Regions from separate parts of the Vibrio sp. SCSIO 43133 genome, predicted to be linked through region 2. Evidence: predicted binding sites of a transcription regulator. Region 2 holds the regulator's gene; the other holds the start of a gene.

Region 1 (7,601 bases), 420 kb from region 2:
TTGAATTTGATGGTAACGTGATGCCACGTCCAACTGAGAGGCACTCAACTAACATACGCCAGCCTTGGCCAGCCATTTTTTGACCGCCGATAATGAAATCTAGTGGCACGAACAATTCGTTCGCTGTTGTAGGACCGTTTTGAAACGGAACGTTCAGTGGGAAATGACGGTTACCAATTTCTACACCTTTAAGATGTGTTGGAATAAGCGCACAAGTAATGCCCAAGTCTTCTTTGTCACCTAGCAGGCCATCTGGATCTCGAAGTTTGAAAGCGAGACCAAGTACGGTAGCGACTGGAGCAAGCGTAATGTAACGTTTATTCCATGTGAGCTTCATGCCCAAAACTTCTTTGCCTTCCCACTTGCCTTTACACACCACACCAAAATCAGGGATTGAGCCTGCATCAGAACCTGCTTCTGGGCTAGTTAGAGCAAAACACGGAATCTCTTTACCGACGGCTAGACGAGGTAAGTAGTAGTCTTTTTGATCTTCTGTACCATAGTGCTGAAGGAGTTCACCTGGGCCCAAGGAGTTAGGAACACCAACGGTAGATGAAAGGACACCCGACACGCCAGTTAGTTTTTGTAAAACGAGAGACTGTGCATACGCAGAAAATTCAAGGCCACCGTATTTTTTCTTAATGATCATGGCGAAGAATTTGTGGTCTTTTAGGTATTGCCAGACTTCTGGTGGAAGGTCAGCCAGCTCGTGAGTGACTTGATAATCGCTCACCATCGCACAGACTTCGTTAACAGGACCGTCTAAGAAGGCTTGCTCTTCTGCGCTAAGTTTTGGCTGACTAATATTCTGTAGCTTTTGCCAGTTTGGCTTGCCTTTGAAAAGCTCTGCTTCCCACCAAACCGTACCCGCATCCAATGCTTCTTTTTCTGTCTGAGACATGGCAGGAAGCACTTTCCTAAATAGTTTAAGCGCTTTAGCAGAAATCAGTGATTGTCGGATAGAAGGAACACACAATACCGCTACCGTAGCAACGTACAACGCCCATATGATGGCGCCAAATACACCGAGTAGTGAACCTAAGACCATAGCAGCGGTCACGAGTAATAAAGATTTTGCCAGCGATGCTCGTTGGTAGAAACTGAATCCAACTGCGCCGAGCAAGGCGACGAGAGAGAGCAAGATGTCCATGATTGTTCCTTTATCTGGGTACTTATCGTTGTTGTAGTGGTTGACCGTTTTAGTAATACGTAAGGTAAGAGGTCGTACCAGTGTTAATTGTAACTCAATTATTGCACAAATGTAAATTTTCAAAAGTAATTACTCTAATTCGATTCAAAAATGAGAGCTTTGTATAATTTCCCACCAGTTTCGAATGCGAAGCTATGAAAAACGAATCAGGGAGGGAGTTAGATGAGCCTATGCCTATCGACAGAATTGGGGGTTTATAGTTAAACTCAGGTAATCGCAACGACGCGTTGATGTCGGAAAATAAAGAGAATAAACCTATGTACCAAGATCTAATTAGAAACGAGCTTACTGAAGCGGCAGACGTACTAAACAAATTCCTGAGCGACGATCACAACATTGCGCAGATCGAAGCAGCAGCGAAAATGATTGCGGAATCATTCAAGCAAGACGGCAAGGTACTGTCTTGTGGTAACGGCGGTTCGCATTGTGACGCGATGCACTTTGCTGAAGAGCTAACAGGTCGCTATCGTGAGAACCGCCCAGGTTACGCTGGTATCGCCATTTCTGATCCAAGCCACCTTTCATGCGTTAGCAATGATTTTGGTTACGATTACGTATTTTCACGTTATGTGGAAGCAGTAGGTCGTTCTGGTGATGTTTTGTTTGGTCTTTCTACATCGGGTAACTCTGGCAACATTTTGAAAGCTATTGAAGCTGCCAAGGCAAAAGGCATGAAGACAATTGCCCTTACCGGTAAAGATGGTGGTCAAATGGCAGGTGTTGCTGATATTGAGATTCGCGTACCGCATTTTGGTTATGCGGATCGAATTCAAGAAGTACACATCAAGATCATTCATATTGTGATTCAATTGATTGAAAAAGAGATGGAATAATCTCAGTTTACTAGTGACATTATTGTGGAAGAAAAAGAGTAGGGAACTCAATGTGTGAATTGCTTGGCATGAGTGCAAATGTGCCAACAGATATCTGTTTCAGCTTTACCGGTTTGATTCAACGGGGTGGCAACACCGGTCCTCACAAAGATGGCTGGGGTATAACTTTTTATGAAGGGAAAGGTTTTAGAACCTTTAAAGATCCGCAACCGAGTTGTGATTCTAAAATAGCGGAGTTGGTTCAAAACTATCCGATAAAGAGTCGTGCAGTTGTTAGTCATATACGACAAGCGAACCGTGGTCAGGTTAATCTAGAAAATACGCACCCATTCACGCGTGAACTATGGGGGCGCTATTGGACATTCGCACACAATGGTCAGCTCAGTGACTATCAAGGGCTGGAAACTGGTCACTTTCGTCCAGTTGGCGAAACTGACAGTGAATTGTCATTTTGCTGGCTGCTGCGAAAATTGGATGAGCGCTTTCCTGAACCACCGCAAGACATGATGGCGATGTTCGCATACATTTCCGAATGTTGTGATGAGTTGCGAGAATACGGTGTCTACAACATGCTGTTGAGTGATGGTGAGTTTGTGATGACCTATTGCACTAACCATTTGTACTGGATCACGCGTAAAGCCCCATTTGGTAAAGCGACTTTACTTGATGAAGATGTGACGATTAACTTCCACGAAGAGACAACACCTAACGATGTGGTGACGGTTGTTGCGACTCAACCGCTGACTAGTAATGAGAGTTGGCATCGAATGAAGCCGGGTGAGTTTAACCTTTTTCATTTTGGGGAGTTAGTCGCCAGCAATGTTGATGAGTTAAAAGACGTGGAGTTTGCGGAGGCAAAGCCTGCAAGCCAAGCGCCTACTGAGCCGTTATAAGTCCACATCAAACTGGAACATAAGAAAAAAGCGAGTGATGGAATCACTCGCTTTTTTGATATTGACTCGTTGTGAGTTAGAGGGTTATTTGTCTGCGTAGCCTTGAGGGCCAAGTTCTAAACCATCCAACATCGCTTTGCTACCATCCATAGATAAGCGGCCTTCGACGAACCATTTTACAACCAGCGGGTAGATCTTATGTTCCTGACTTTGAACACGCTGTTCTAGTGTTTCAATTGTATCATCATCGAATACCGGAACTTTAGCTTGCAAGATAATTGGACCACCATCTAGCTTCTCAGTAACAAAATGGATACTGGTGCCATGGTGTTCATCACAGTTATCAATTGCACGTTGATGTGTGTGCAAACCTGGATATTTTGGTAACAGTGAAGGGTGAATGTTGATCATTCGTCCCATGTAGTGGCGTACAAACTCGCCACTTAAGATACGCATGTAGCCTGCTAAGACCAATAAATCAGGTTTGTGCACGTCAATACGACGCATCAGTTCAGCATCAAACGCTTCACGTGTTTCACTTAATTTTGGATCAAGGAACTCAGCCTCCGCTCCTGCTTTACGTGCACGTTCTAAGGCGAAAGCGGACTCTTTGTTTGAGAATACCGCTCGAACCTTGGCGTTTTCGATGGTGGACTCACAAGCGTCAATAATCGCCTGCAAGTTGGTACCATTTCCTGAAACTAAAACAACAATATTCTTCATGAAACTAATTGATCTCTACTTGCTCTTCACCAGCTTGTGCAGTCGCGATCTCACCAATTACCCATGCGTTTTCGCCTTCAGCTTTTAATAGTTCAACTGCTGCCTCTGCTTGATCTTTTGGCAGAGCAACAATTAGACCTACGCCACAGTTGAAGGTGCGGTACATCTCAAATGTATCAACATTACCTTTCTGTTGTAGCCAGTTGAAGATTGCTGGCCATTCCCAGCTCTTGCCATCAATCACAGCTTTTGTTCCTTCAGGAAGTACGCGTGGGATATTTTCCCAGAAGCCACCACCTGTGATGTGTGAGATTGCATGGATATCGTGTTCAGCGATCATTTTCAGAGCTGATTTGATATAAATTTTCGTCGGTTCTAGTAAGTGTTCACCAATTGTGCGTTCACCTAGCATCTCGTTTTTATCTGCGCCAGATACTTCTAAGATCTTGCGTACAAGAGAGTAGCCATTTGAATGTGGACCACTTGAACCAACCGCGATAAGTGCGTCACCGGCAGCGACTTTTGTACCGTCGATAACTTCTGATTTTTCAACGACGCCGACACAGAAACCAGCAACGTCGTAGTCTTCACCTTCATACATACCAGGCATTTCAGCCGTTTCGCCACCAATCAGCGAACAACCAGCTTGGATACAACCTTCAGCGATACCAGATACAACATCAGCTGCAGTGTCTACGTCCAGTTTGCCTGTTGCGTAATAGTCGAGGAAGAACAATGGCTCTGCACCTTGAACAATCAAGTCATTCACACACATCGCAACCAAATCGATACCGATAGTGTCGTGTTTGTTCATATCTAGAGCTAGGCGCAGTTTGGTACCGACACCGTCTGTTCCAGATACGAGTACAGGCTCTTTGTATTTAGTTGGCAGCTCACATAAAGCACCAAATCCACCGATGCCTCCCATAACTTCAGGGCGACGAGTGCGCTTAACCGCGCCTTTAATACGGTCAACTAATGCGTTACCAGCATCAATATCTACACCAGCGTCTTTATAGCTTAGGGAAGTGTTGTTTCCGCTCACGGGACAGTCCTCGATAAATAAATGGATGTGAAAAGCGGCGCTATTCTAACAGGGGTTTAAACAAAAAGGAAAACGTTTGCGTAAGAAATTACAAACTATTTTTGAGTGAGGGTAATCTGTTGATATAGGCAGATTTAAGCGAGTAAATATGCGGAAAAAACACCATTAACCTATAATCTTGACTGAAATAGCAAAAGAAACCATGTATAATTTGCAGGTTTTGTTAAAAATTGCCGGAGTAGGACATGAAAGTTGTTGAAGTTAAACACCCTCTTGTGAAGCACAAACTGGGTTTGATGCGTGAAGGGGACATCAGCACAAAGCGTTTCCGTGAACTTGCTACAGAAGTAGGTAGCCTGTTGACGTATGAAGCGACCGCAGACTTTGAAACTGAGAAAGTAACTATTGAAGGTTGGAATGGTCCTGTTGAAGTAGACCAAATCAAAGGTAAGAAAGTGACTGTAGTGCCAATTCTTCGTGCTGGTCTAGGTATGATGGATGGTGTGCTTGAGCACATGCCAAGCGCACGTATCAGTGTTGTTGGTATCTATCGTGATGAAGAAACATTGGAGCCGGTACCTTACTTCAACAAGCTAGCGTCAAACATCGACGAGCGTATTGCGCTAGTTGTTGATCCAATGCTAGCAACGGGTGGTTCTATGATTGCCACCATCGACCTGCTGAAAGAAAAAGGCTGTAAAGCAATTAAAGTCTTGGTTCTTGTTGCTGCTCCAGAAGGCATCGAAGCACTAGAAAAAGCCCACCCAGATGTTGAGCTATATACTGCTGCTATCGATGAGTGTCTGAATGACAAAGGCTACATCGTTCCAGGTCTAGGTGATGCTGGCGATAAGATTTTCGGTACTCAATAATTAAGAGTCTGATGATTTAAAAAGAAAAAGGCTGACAAGTGTCAGCCTTTTTTTGCGTTCAGAGCAATTAATCTTCCATTTGAGCGTTATCAACCATTTTATTCTCACCTAGGTCATGAGGAAGAATCTGGTTAAGAACAATCGCCACAATACCGCACAAACTCACACCTTGAAGGCTGAAGTCGCCAATACCAAATGCCATGCCGCCAATACCGAATACTAATGTGATAGCGACAATCACTAAGTTGCGGGATTTATGCAAATCAACATTGTTCTTAATCAGTGTATTCAGACCTACGGTAGCGATAGATCCAAACAGCAAGATCATGATGCCGCCCATCACAGGAACAGGGATGGTTTGTAAAATAGCACCAAGTTTACCTACCAATGCTAAGACGATCGCAGTCACTGCCGCCCAGGTCATGATAACTGGGTTGAACGCTTTGGTTAGCATCACAGCGCCGGTAACTTCGCTGTACGTCGTGTTTGGCGGAGCACCTACCATAGAGGCTGCGATTGTTGCTACGCCGTCACCTGTGATGGTGCGATGAAGCCCTGGCTTTTTCAAATAATCTTTACCAGTAACGTTCGAGATGGCTAGCATATCACCAACGTGTTCAACCGCTGGTGCAATCGCAACAGGTAACATGAACAGAATTGCATTGATGTTAAATTCGGGAGTAGTGAAGTTTGGCATCGACAGCCAAGACGCTTGAACAACAGGAGTAAAGTCAACGACACCAAATGCTAAACTAGTGACATATCCCGCCACGATTCCGCTGAAAATAGGCAGAAGCTTAAGGAAACCTTTTGCAAAGACACTGACAGCAATAGTCACTAATAGCGAAATTGACGAAATCCATAGTGCGGCATTACCGTTGACGAGTTCAATGGCGCCATCGCCAGTTTTACCCAATGCCATGTTTACAGCAACTGGCGCTAGGCCAAGACCAATCACCATAATAACCGGGCCTACTACAACAGGCGGTAATAGCTTGTGAATGATCTCCACGCCTTTTGCTTTGATAACGGCACCCATTATGACGTAAACAACACCTGCGGCCATCAAGCCACCCATAGTGGCACCGACGCCCCAAGTTTGAACACCGAACATGATCGGAGCGATGAAAGCAAAAGAAGACGCTAGAAAAATAGGAACGCTACGACGGGTGATTAATTGGAACAACAGTGTGCCCACACCAGCTCCAAACAGAGCAACGTTAGGATCTAACCCAGTAAGCAGCGGTACTAGGACTAAGGAACCAAACGCGACGAATAGCATTTGCGAACCTTGTAAGATAGTTTTCATAGTTTGATATCCAAGCAAATAGAAGTTTCACCCAAGGGCTTTGGGCAAATTGGCGCGATAATATCACTTTGCAATCGATTACTTAATGATCTTGGTAAAAAATCTGGATTATTTGTTAGTAAAACTTCTATACAAGGCCAGATATCGTGCTTTGGATCTTGATGGATAGGGGCTGTGGCAAAAAATATTAACCAAACCTTGAAGCACTTGGCTTGCTCCTGAACTCATACTTGCTTATCATTTCGACTTATATCTTTGTAATTTAGGATGCTTATGCGTTATTTAGCTTGGTTGTTGGCAACAGTCTTTGTACTGCCAGCTTATGCACTGACCAAGGTTGATATTTACTCGACCGAAGTGGTGGTGAATTCTGAAGAACCGAACGCTGATGAAGTGGCTCGCCAGCAAGGCATGCTGGAAGTACTCATTAAAGCCAGTGGTGATTCGAAAGCTGCGGCTAATCCCGTGGTAAAGAAAGCACTAGGCAAGAGCTCTCAGTTCATTACACAGTTGGGTTACACGCGGCTAAATGGTGAGCAAGCATTAAGAATGACATTCAATAGTGAGCAAATTAACACCCTATTGAAGCAAGCTGATTTGTCGTCTTGGCCAATTGAGCGCGCCAATGTCATGGTGTGGTTGGTTGAAGATGATGGTCGGGATCGCGCTATCACTTGGGAGCATACCAATTCTGAAGCGGCGAATCAGTTAAGAAA
Region 2 (7,601 bases):
GGGCAGCTCATATGGACCTACTTCAAGAAGACGCTCAGTTCTCGCTATACAACCGTAAATGGCCGCTTCACACTTATTATCCACCATTGCCGCCAGCAACGTTCGTTGACGCTGAGCATCAAAAAATCAAAATTACTGACAGCTTGATTGCTGGTGGTAGTTATGTCCGTGGCTCATCAATCTATCGCTCTGTATTAGGCTTTAGAAGTAACATTGCAGCTGGTTCTGTAGTGAGTGAATCTGTTATCCTAGGTGACGTTAAGATTGGTGCTGGTTGTACAATCAAGCGCGCGATCATTGATAAGAACGTAGAAATTGCCCCTGGGACTGTGATTGGTGAAGATCTTGAGTTGGACGCGAAACGTTTCCATGTCTCCCCGGGTGGCGTTGTAGTCATCAAGAAAGGGACGAAAGTTGGATTCTAAAATGCGAAACATAGATGTATGGTTTCCAGTTTCAGAAGCGCAAGGACTTGTAAAAAGTGGAGGCTTGGCAGATGTTGCCAAGGCTCTGCCTAAAGCTCTGCAAGAACTGGGTAAAAACGTAGCCATTACTTTACCCGGTTACCAGTCACTGCCTAACAAGGATCAGTATGAGTTTGTACTAGCTACGGAGTTAGAGCACTGGCCACACACACCGTACCAAGTTAAGAAAACGCAACTCGACGGCGTTGATGTGTTCGTGATCGAATGTGATCGATACTTCGATAGGCCGGAATTGTATGCTGAGCACAATCGAGCTTATGCTGACAATGGGGAACGATTTGGTTTCTTCGCGGCAGCGAGTCTGGATGTGTTACCGAAACTCGGTATTCGACCTTCTATTGTTCATGCCAACGACTGGCATACTGGTTTGATCCCATTCTTGCTTAAAACACGCTACGCTGATGACGAGCGTTTTGCAGGAATGAAGTCAGTTCTAACGGTTCACAATGCTATTTTTAAAGGCATCTTTTCCTACAGTCAGCTGGAAATCATTCCGGAACTTCGTCTTTCTGGAATGGAATTTCTACAGTATGGGGACGGTTGGGTAAGCACACTTCGTGCGGGAATTGCCTTCGCAGATAAAATCAACGCAGTAAGCCCTAACTATGCCGCTGAACTAGTGACCCCTCTAGGTTCACATGGTTTGGTAGACGATTTTGTTCATCGTTCCAAAGATCTTCATGGCATCGTTAATGGCTGTGACTACTCAGAGTGGAACCCTAAGCTTGACGACTTTCTACCGGTCAATTACGACGACGAGTTAGAGAGAATGCTAAATGGTAAGCTCGCCGCTAAGCAGGCGTTGCAAAAGGAGCTATCGCTGCCAGAACGTAATGTTCCAATGGTTGGCATGGTATGTCGATTGACTCACCAAAAAGGTTTTCATTACATACTGCCAATATTGGATAAGTTTCTGAAAAACGATGTTCAGGTTGTCATTATCGGAACTGGTGAACCACAAATCGCTTCCCATCTTAACGATATTGCTGAGCAGTTTTCTGATAAGTTGGCGTTTGTAGAGGCGTATAGCAACCGATTTGCTCATCTAGTAGAGGCTGGCTCAGACTTTTTCCTAATGCCTTCTGAATTTGAAGCATGTGGTCTGAACCAAATCTACAGTATGGCTTATGGTACCTTGCCTATTGTACGTAAAGTTGGTGGGCTGAAAGATACGGTAATCGACTTTGATGACAATCCACAGCAGGCAACGGGCTTTGGGTTTGATGAGCCTTGCCATGACGCGCTGTTGATTGTCTTACAGCGAGCGCTTCTGTTCTATTTGCAACACCCAGAAGAGATGCGTGAGATGCAACTTCGAGCAATGCGCAAAGACTTTAGCTGGATAGAATCTGCCAAGGAATACATCAAAATGTATGATTTGGCGCTTGAAGCCTCACATAGCTAATATCATTGGAAGAGCGGCGTAATGCCGCTCTTTTATATGCACTTGTTGGCATTTTTTGACACAATTGGAAATCATTTTTTCTAAATTTCCGCGCAATTTTCTCCTGAGACGTGTAGAGTTGTGATAACTTTATTTTCGTACTACTAACCAATCCGAGAACTATGTCCGAAAGCCTACTATTTCATAAAACGTATACCCATCCTACAAGTGATGAATGGGTGGTATTTGTGCATGGGGCAGGGGGCAGCTCATCTATATGGTTTAAGCAGATACGAGCTTATCGTGAGCACTTCAACTTACTGTTCATTGATTTGCGTGGACATGGTAAATCAAATCAGTTCTTAAAAGATATCATGGCCAACAAGTACACATTCAAAACGGTAACAATGGATATCGTTCGTGTACTGGACCACCTTAAAATACAATCGGCCCATTTTGTCGGCATGTCTCTTGGTACCATCATCGTGCGCAATATTGCTGAACTGGCAATGCCAAGAGTGCGCTCGATGGTTCTGGGTGGAGCGGTAACGCGCTTTAACACACGTTCACAAATACTGGTAAAAATTGGCAACATGAGTAAGCACATAATCCCTTATATGTGGCTCTACAGCTTATTTGCGTACATTGTGATGCCTCAGAGGGGACAGAAAGAGTCTCGCCACTTGTTTGTTAGAGAAGCTAAGAAACTGTGCCAAAACGAATTTAAGCGTTGGTATCGACTAACTACGGAAGTCAACCCACTGAATCGTTACTTCAAGGAGAGGGAACTACCGATTCCGACCCTGTACCTAATGGGTGAGAAAGACTACATGTTCATCAAGCCGGTGAAAGAAATGGTGGCTGAACATAAGTCCAGCCAACTATTAGAGATTAAAGATTGTGGCCATGTTTGTAATGTCGAGAACCCCGAAGAGTTCAATCGTCACTCAATTGCCTTTATTAAGTCGGTGACACCTCAGTAGGCGCTAACGCTTGGCAACTCCAACAGGCGCCAAACTGCGCTTCATTCACTTCATGACACCTTGGACACACCCAATCCCTTTTTTCCAAATCTGCTTTTAACTGTTCTTGCCACTCGGCTATGATAGCTTTCGCTTTAACATGTTGTTTGTTATCGATTAGCCAGACATAAGGCAAGGTATTTTCATCAAATGGCACTTCACCTCGAAGCGTGTAAACCCCTTCACCTCTAACTTCACAAAGGATTCCTTCATTTTTCAATTGTTGTTGAACGATATGTGCTTCCGTCGGACTATTGCCAATAAAAACCTTCATTATTCTTGTACCTGTGGTGAGCGAGAAATTCGCGCCATAATCCACTTAGCAATCAGTGGAAATAATCCCAACAAGGCAAATGAAGCTAAAACTGCTGGGGAAACGATACCTGACAAACTGTTAATATTGGCGAGCTGTGTACCGGCATTTAAGTAAACCGCAGTTCCAGGCAACATGCCTAGCTGGCTCACTAAATAGTACTTTGACACTTTAATTGGTGTTAAGCCCATTAATAGGTTGATTAAAAAGAACGGAAATACCGGAATCAATCTTAGCGAGAATAGATAAAAAGCCCCGTCCTTTTCTACACCTTTATTGATAGTTTCTAACTTTGAACCGAACTTGCTTTGAACCCAGTCACGCAATAAAAAGCGACTACTCAAAAATGCAATGGTTGCACCAATGGTACTAGCAAAAGAGACAAGAAGAAGGCTGGTCCAAAAGCCAAATAAAGCGGCACCTAGTAACGTAACGACTGCAGCTCCCGGAATTGAGAATGCGGTAATGGCAATATAGGCAAAAAAGTACACTAATGCGGCAGTAACAAAATTCTGACTGATATATTCGCTGAGTGCAGCTTGCTGAGCCTGAGCATTTTCCAGTGTTAAATATTGTCCAAAATTAACACCTAGAATGATAATGACGGCGAGAAGTGCGATTCCGAGTATTAGCTTTTTGCTCATGATGCTGTCCTTGTGACGACTCTGTATTAGTTTAGTAGACAGGGCGTGGATAGATTTACTTTCATCATAAACTAAAAAAATCAGCCGTTAGGCTGATTTTTTGTATAGAGCGATAAGGGCTAGTTTATAAGACTGGCCAATTCTTCTCTTTTATTTTGCGGAATCACGGACCAGTGCGTGCCATTAATGGCACCCTCTAGCGCCCAAAGTAACTCAAGACCTACAGTATTTGAGTGAGTTCGTTGGATTGCTTTAAAAGCCTCCACAGAACCTTGCTCTTGCAGATCGTATACCGATTCAATTCCAGCTTTCTTAAGCATACGCTCAGTAGCCAGTCTTAAATTAGGTAAATCTTTGAGTCGATTGGGTTTTGTTTCCGACTGTTGCACTTTTTCTGTTTTTGCGAACTCTAAGGCAGAGCGAGCATGAGTCAAGATAACATCCTGATCTTGCCAACAGTCCTCAGGGAGTGCGAAATACTTAGTGACAACGGGGAACCCACGCTTCTTATAAACGTATGGCTTGTAGCCAAGTTGCTTAAATTTAGCGATCGTCTGACGGTTAGTTCTGATATGTAATTTGTTATTCACTGCTAATGCAAACATGGTATCGTCAATAAAGATACCAAATCCACCAAACATAGAACGAGACTTAACTCTTCCAAGCTGAGCGAACAATTGCATCGAGTTTTTTAGTATAGGATTGTCCATGCTTATTCTTTTCTCGGTGTTATTGATTGTGTCACCAAAATCAGGTCCGAGAGTATAGCAAACGGGTGTCAGCCTTCTGTTAGCGGTAAACCAAAAGAATGCTAATACCTTTGCCATCGGTAACCCCGCTACCTATCAAATAAATTTGGTTTAGGCCGGTGGCTTTGCGTCCCACCCTTTCAAGTGGTTTGCCCTGTGCGTGACATATTTAGAATAAATGAAAATGACTCACATCTATGACGGTTGTATGGTAAAAGTGTGATATTGCTTCAGATAATCGATTGGGATTTGTGCGGGAGAGTGTGTCGAAACAAACAATAAAGCGTTCAGTTTATTGGATGAGGATCAAAAAAAAGTGCCTAGAAAGGCACTTTTTTCAGGATTATGTGAGTTTTTTGACAGAATCACGTTCTACAATCTCAGGGTGCATTTCGAAAATGCGTTTTTCGTGACCTTTATCTTTGATTCGTTCTAGAAGAATCTCAAACGCATTCTTACCTACACGACGCTTCGGTTGGTGCACTGTTGTTAGTGGTGGAGAGAAATACTCAGCCAATTCGATATTGTCATAACCGATAACGGAAATATCTTCTGGAACTTTTACACCTAATTGTTGCAGGCGACTCATTAAACCGAATGCCATGGTGTCGTTGAAGCAGAATACGGCAGTTGGACGAACTTCCATTGCTGCAATACGGTTAGCGGCAATCACGGCCGTATCACATTCGAAGTTACCTTCTAAGATTCGGTCATCTTTCATCTCGATACCCGCTTCCGCTAGAGCACGCTGATAGCCGACAATACGCTCTTGGCAAACGGCTTTCTCTAGGTGTCCGCTCAAGCATGCAATGTCAGTATGACCGTTATCGATCAGATATTTAGTTGCGAGATAGCCGCCTTCTTCCGAGTTATCAATGATCTTGTCGGCTTGAGAGCTTTCTGGGCCCCAGTCCATAATCACTTTCGGAATATCTGAATGACGGTCTAGCATTTCTAGTAGCTCTTCAGTTAAGTCGGAGCACATAACCAAAATGCCATCAACACGTTTTTCTGCGAGCATGCGAATATAGTCGCGCTGTTTCTCGTAGACACCACCCGTGTTACATAGGATTAAAGTATAGCCTTGGCGATAGCAGTAGCTTTCAACACCGTCGATGACTTCCGAGAAGAACAAGTTTGTAGATTGAGTGACAAGCATTCCAATCGTTTTGGTCGAGTTACATTTCAAACTACGAGCAACCGCACTTGGTGCATAGTTAAGTTCATCTACCGCTGCCATCACTTTTTCTTGTGTGGCTTCTGCTACAAAACGAGTTTTATTAATTACGTGAGAAACGGTGGTCGTTGAAACGCCAGCCAGACGGGCGACATCTTTGATTGTTGCCATAGCTATATCCTTTTATCGCGGAGTGCTATTAATAGCCAATACCGCTTCGAATTCTGGAAGCCAATATATGGGTTCCTAATAAGTAGTGCATTCTGAATGAAAAAACCGCTTTTCAGCGGTTTGGTTCAACAGTTCGACAGATTATTATTGTGCTTGTTGAATACCAAAGCGGCTTTTGCATTTAAACGGCGGATTGTAGTCTTCCCCATTGATACAAGCAATCACTTATACAACAAATTTATAGATAAGGCGCACTTTTGTCTGTAACGGTGAGTGATAAACAGTACATGCGCCTCAAAATCTTAGGCTTGATCACCTTTTAAGTAATCAAGATCTAGCTTGATGAGTGCTTGAAGTACTGTTGATACCGCGGCGTAAAAACCAAACTCATCGTGCTGCTGACATTTAGTCACGAATTGTGGCACCCAAGTTAGCAGGTGTTGTTCAATAAACTCTGCTTGCTGCTCCATCGCCTCATTCATGTGAGCTTCTGACTCTAATTCGTTGGAACGAATAATGAGGTTCCCGAGAAAATCGAGCTCAATAGCCAAATGATCCGCTGGTTCGTTTAAGTTTTCAGTTACCGCAATATTATGCTCCGCAAGCAACTCTGACATCACTTGAGCGGGTTTGTCGTTTAACAGACCTGACTCACCAATATATAAAGAAGCATAAGGTAGCGCCCCATGCTTATCTGTTTTCAAAAACAGATCACAAAAATCAGCAGACAACTCAAGTTGGGCATCTTCTCTTACTTGCAGTCTGTTTAGTGCGTCGACCATAGAGGCGATAGGAGCTGATAGTGTTGGGTTTTCACCCAGTCCGGTAAGGAAAGCGCGTATATCTGGGCTTTGATATTGCTCGAGTTCTTCTGTGGTTAGTTCTCTAGCAAAGAGGCTCGAAAGCCACCAGTATAATTCAGCACGTTGTTCGTTAAATGCTTTGATTTCTTGCATTTTCTTATCTCCAAAAGTGTTATCTCTATTTTAGCTAATAAAGATGAACAACAGTAATCATTGATGTGAAAAAAAAAGACGAAAAATGAAGGGTTGTGAAGACATGGTCATGTGGAACAAGGTTTTTGGATAAATCTCTGTTGCATATCTGAAGTTAAGATTTCTATTTGTTTTGAATCAAGAAAAAGCAAGTTTTCTTCAATTCACGTCAATGTAGGCTAGAATTGTGACTAATTATGAATAGAATGACTCTGTCATTGAAAGATTGAGATAGAAAGACATGAAATATCACGTACTAGTAGTGGAAGATGATGTCGTTACGCGCAGCAAACTAGCGGGTTACTTCGAAAGTGAAGGTTACTTGGTGAGTGAAGCGGAGAGCGGCGAACAAATGCGTCAGATTCTACAGGAAGCCAGCATCGACTTGGTGATGTTAGACATCAACTTGCCGAAAGAAGATGGACTGATGCTAACGCGTGAATTAAGAAGTCAATCGGATATTGGCATCATTCTAGTGACGGGTCGCACAGATAGTATCGACCGTATCGTTGGTTTGGAAATGGGCGCAGATGATTATGTGACGAAACCATTCGAATTGAGGGAACTCCTAGTCCGCGTCAAAAATTTGCTATGGCGTATTTCTCTAGCCAGAAAACAACCTATTATTGAAGAATCGGTGCAGAATGAGAACTTGATTTAC

What was found. The regulator PurR, encoded in region 2, represses purine synthesis genes. The targets are predictions, from matches to a motif close to TNANGNAAACGTTTNCNTNA.
Region 1: purM (phosphoribosylformylglycinamidine cyclo-ligase) is a predicted target of PurR. The motif match lies at 4,769-4,788, and genes of this name have one in related genera.

What each region holds. Positions count from the first base shown of each region.
Region 1 covers NZ_CP068024.1:2,820,014-2,827,614, reverse strand. The annotation lists gene fadE (acyl-CoA dehydrogenase FadE) at 1-1,150, opposite strand, end outside; gene lpcA (D-sedoheptulose 7-phosphate isomerase) at 1,468-2,043, shown strand; gene JKJ11_RS13300 (class II glutamine amidotransferase) at 2,094-2,936, shown strand; gene purN (phosphoribosylglycinamide formyltransferase) at 3,021-3,659, opposite strand; gene purM (phosphoribosylformylglycinamidine cyclo-ligase) at 3,664-4,704, opposite strand; gene upp (uracil phosphoribosyltransferase) at 4,950-5,576, shown strand; gene JKJ11_RS13280 (uracil-xanthine permease family protein) at 5,644-6,885, opposite strand; gene JKJ11_RS13275 (DUF2066 domain-containing protein) at 7,159-7,601, shown strand, end outside.
Region 2 covers NZ_CP068024.1:2,397,792-2,405,392, reverse strand. The annotation lists gene glgC (glucose-1-phosphate adenylyltransferase) at 1-425, shown strand, start outside; gene glgA (glycogen synthase GlgA) at 427-1,890, shown strand; gene JKJ11_RS11350 (alpha/beta fold hydrolase) at 2,052-2,852, shown strand; gene JKJ11_RS11345 (putative signal transducing protein) at 2,830-3,165, opposite strand; gene JKJ11_RS11340 (TVP38/TMEM64 family protein) at 3,165-3,848, opposite strand; gene JKJ11_RS11335 (TfoX/Sxy family DNA transformation protein) at 3,968-4,558, opposite strand; cyclic di-GMP riboswitch class I at 4,674-4,761, opposite strand; gene purR (HTH-type transcriptional repressor PurR) at 4,941-5,945, opposite strand; gene torD (molecular chaperone TorD) at 6,248-6,901, opposite strand; gene torR (two-component system response regulator TorR) at 7,182-7,601, shown strand, end outside.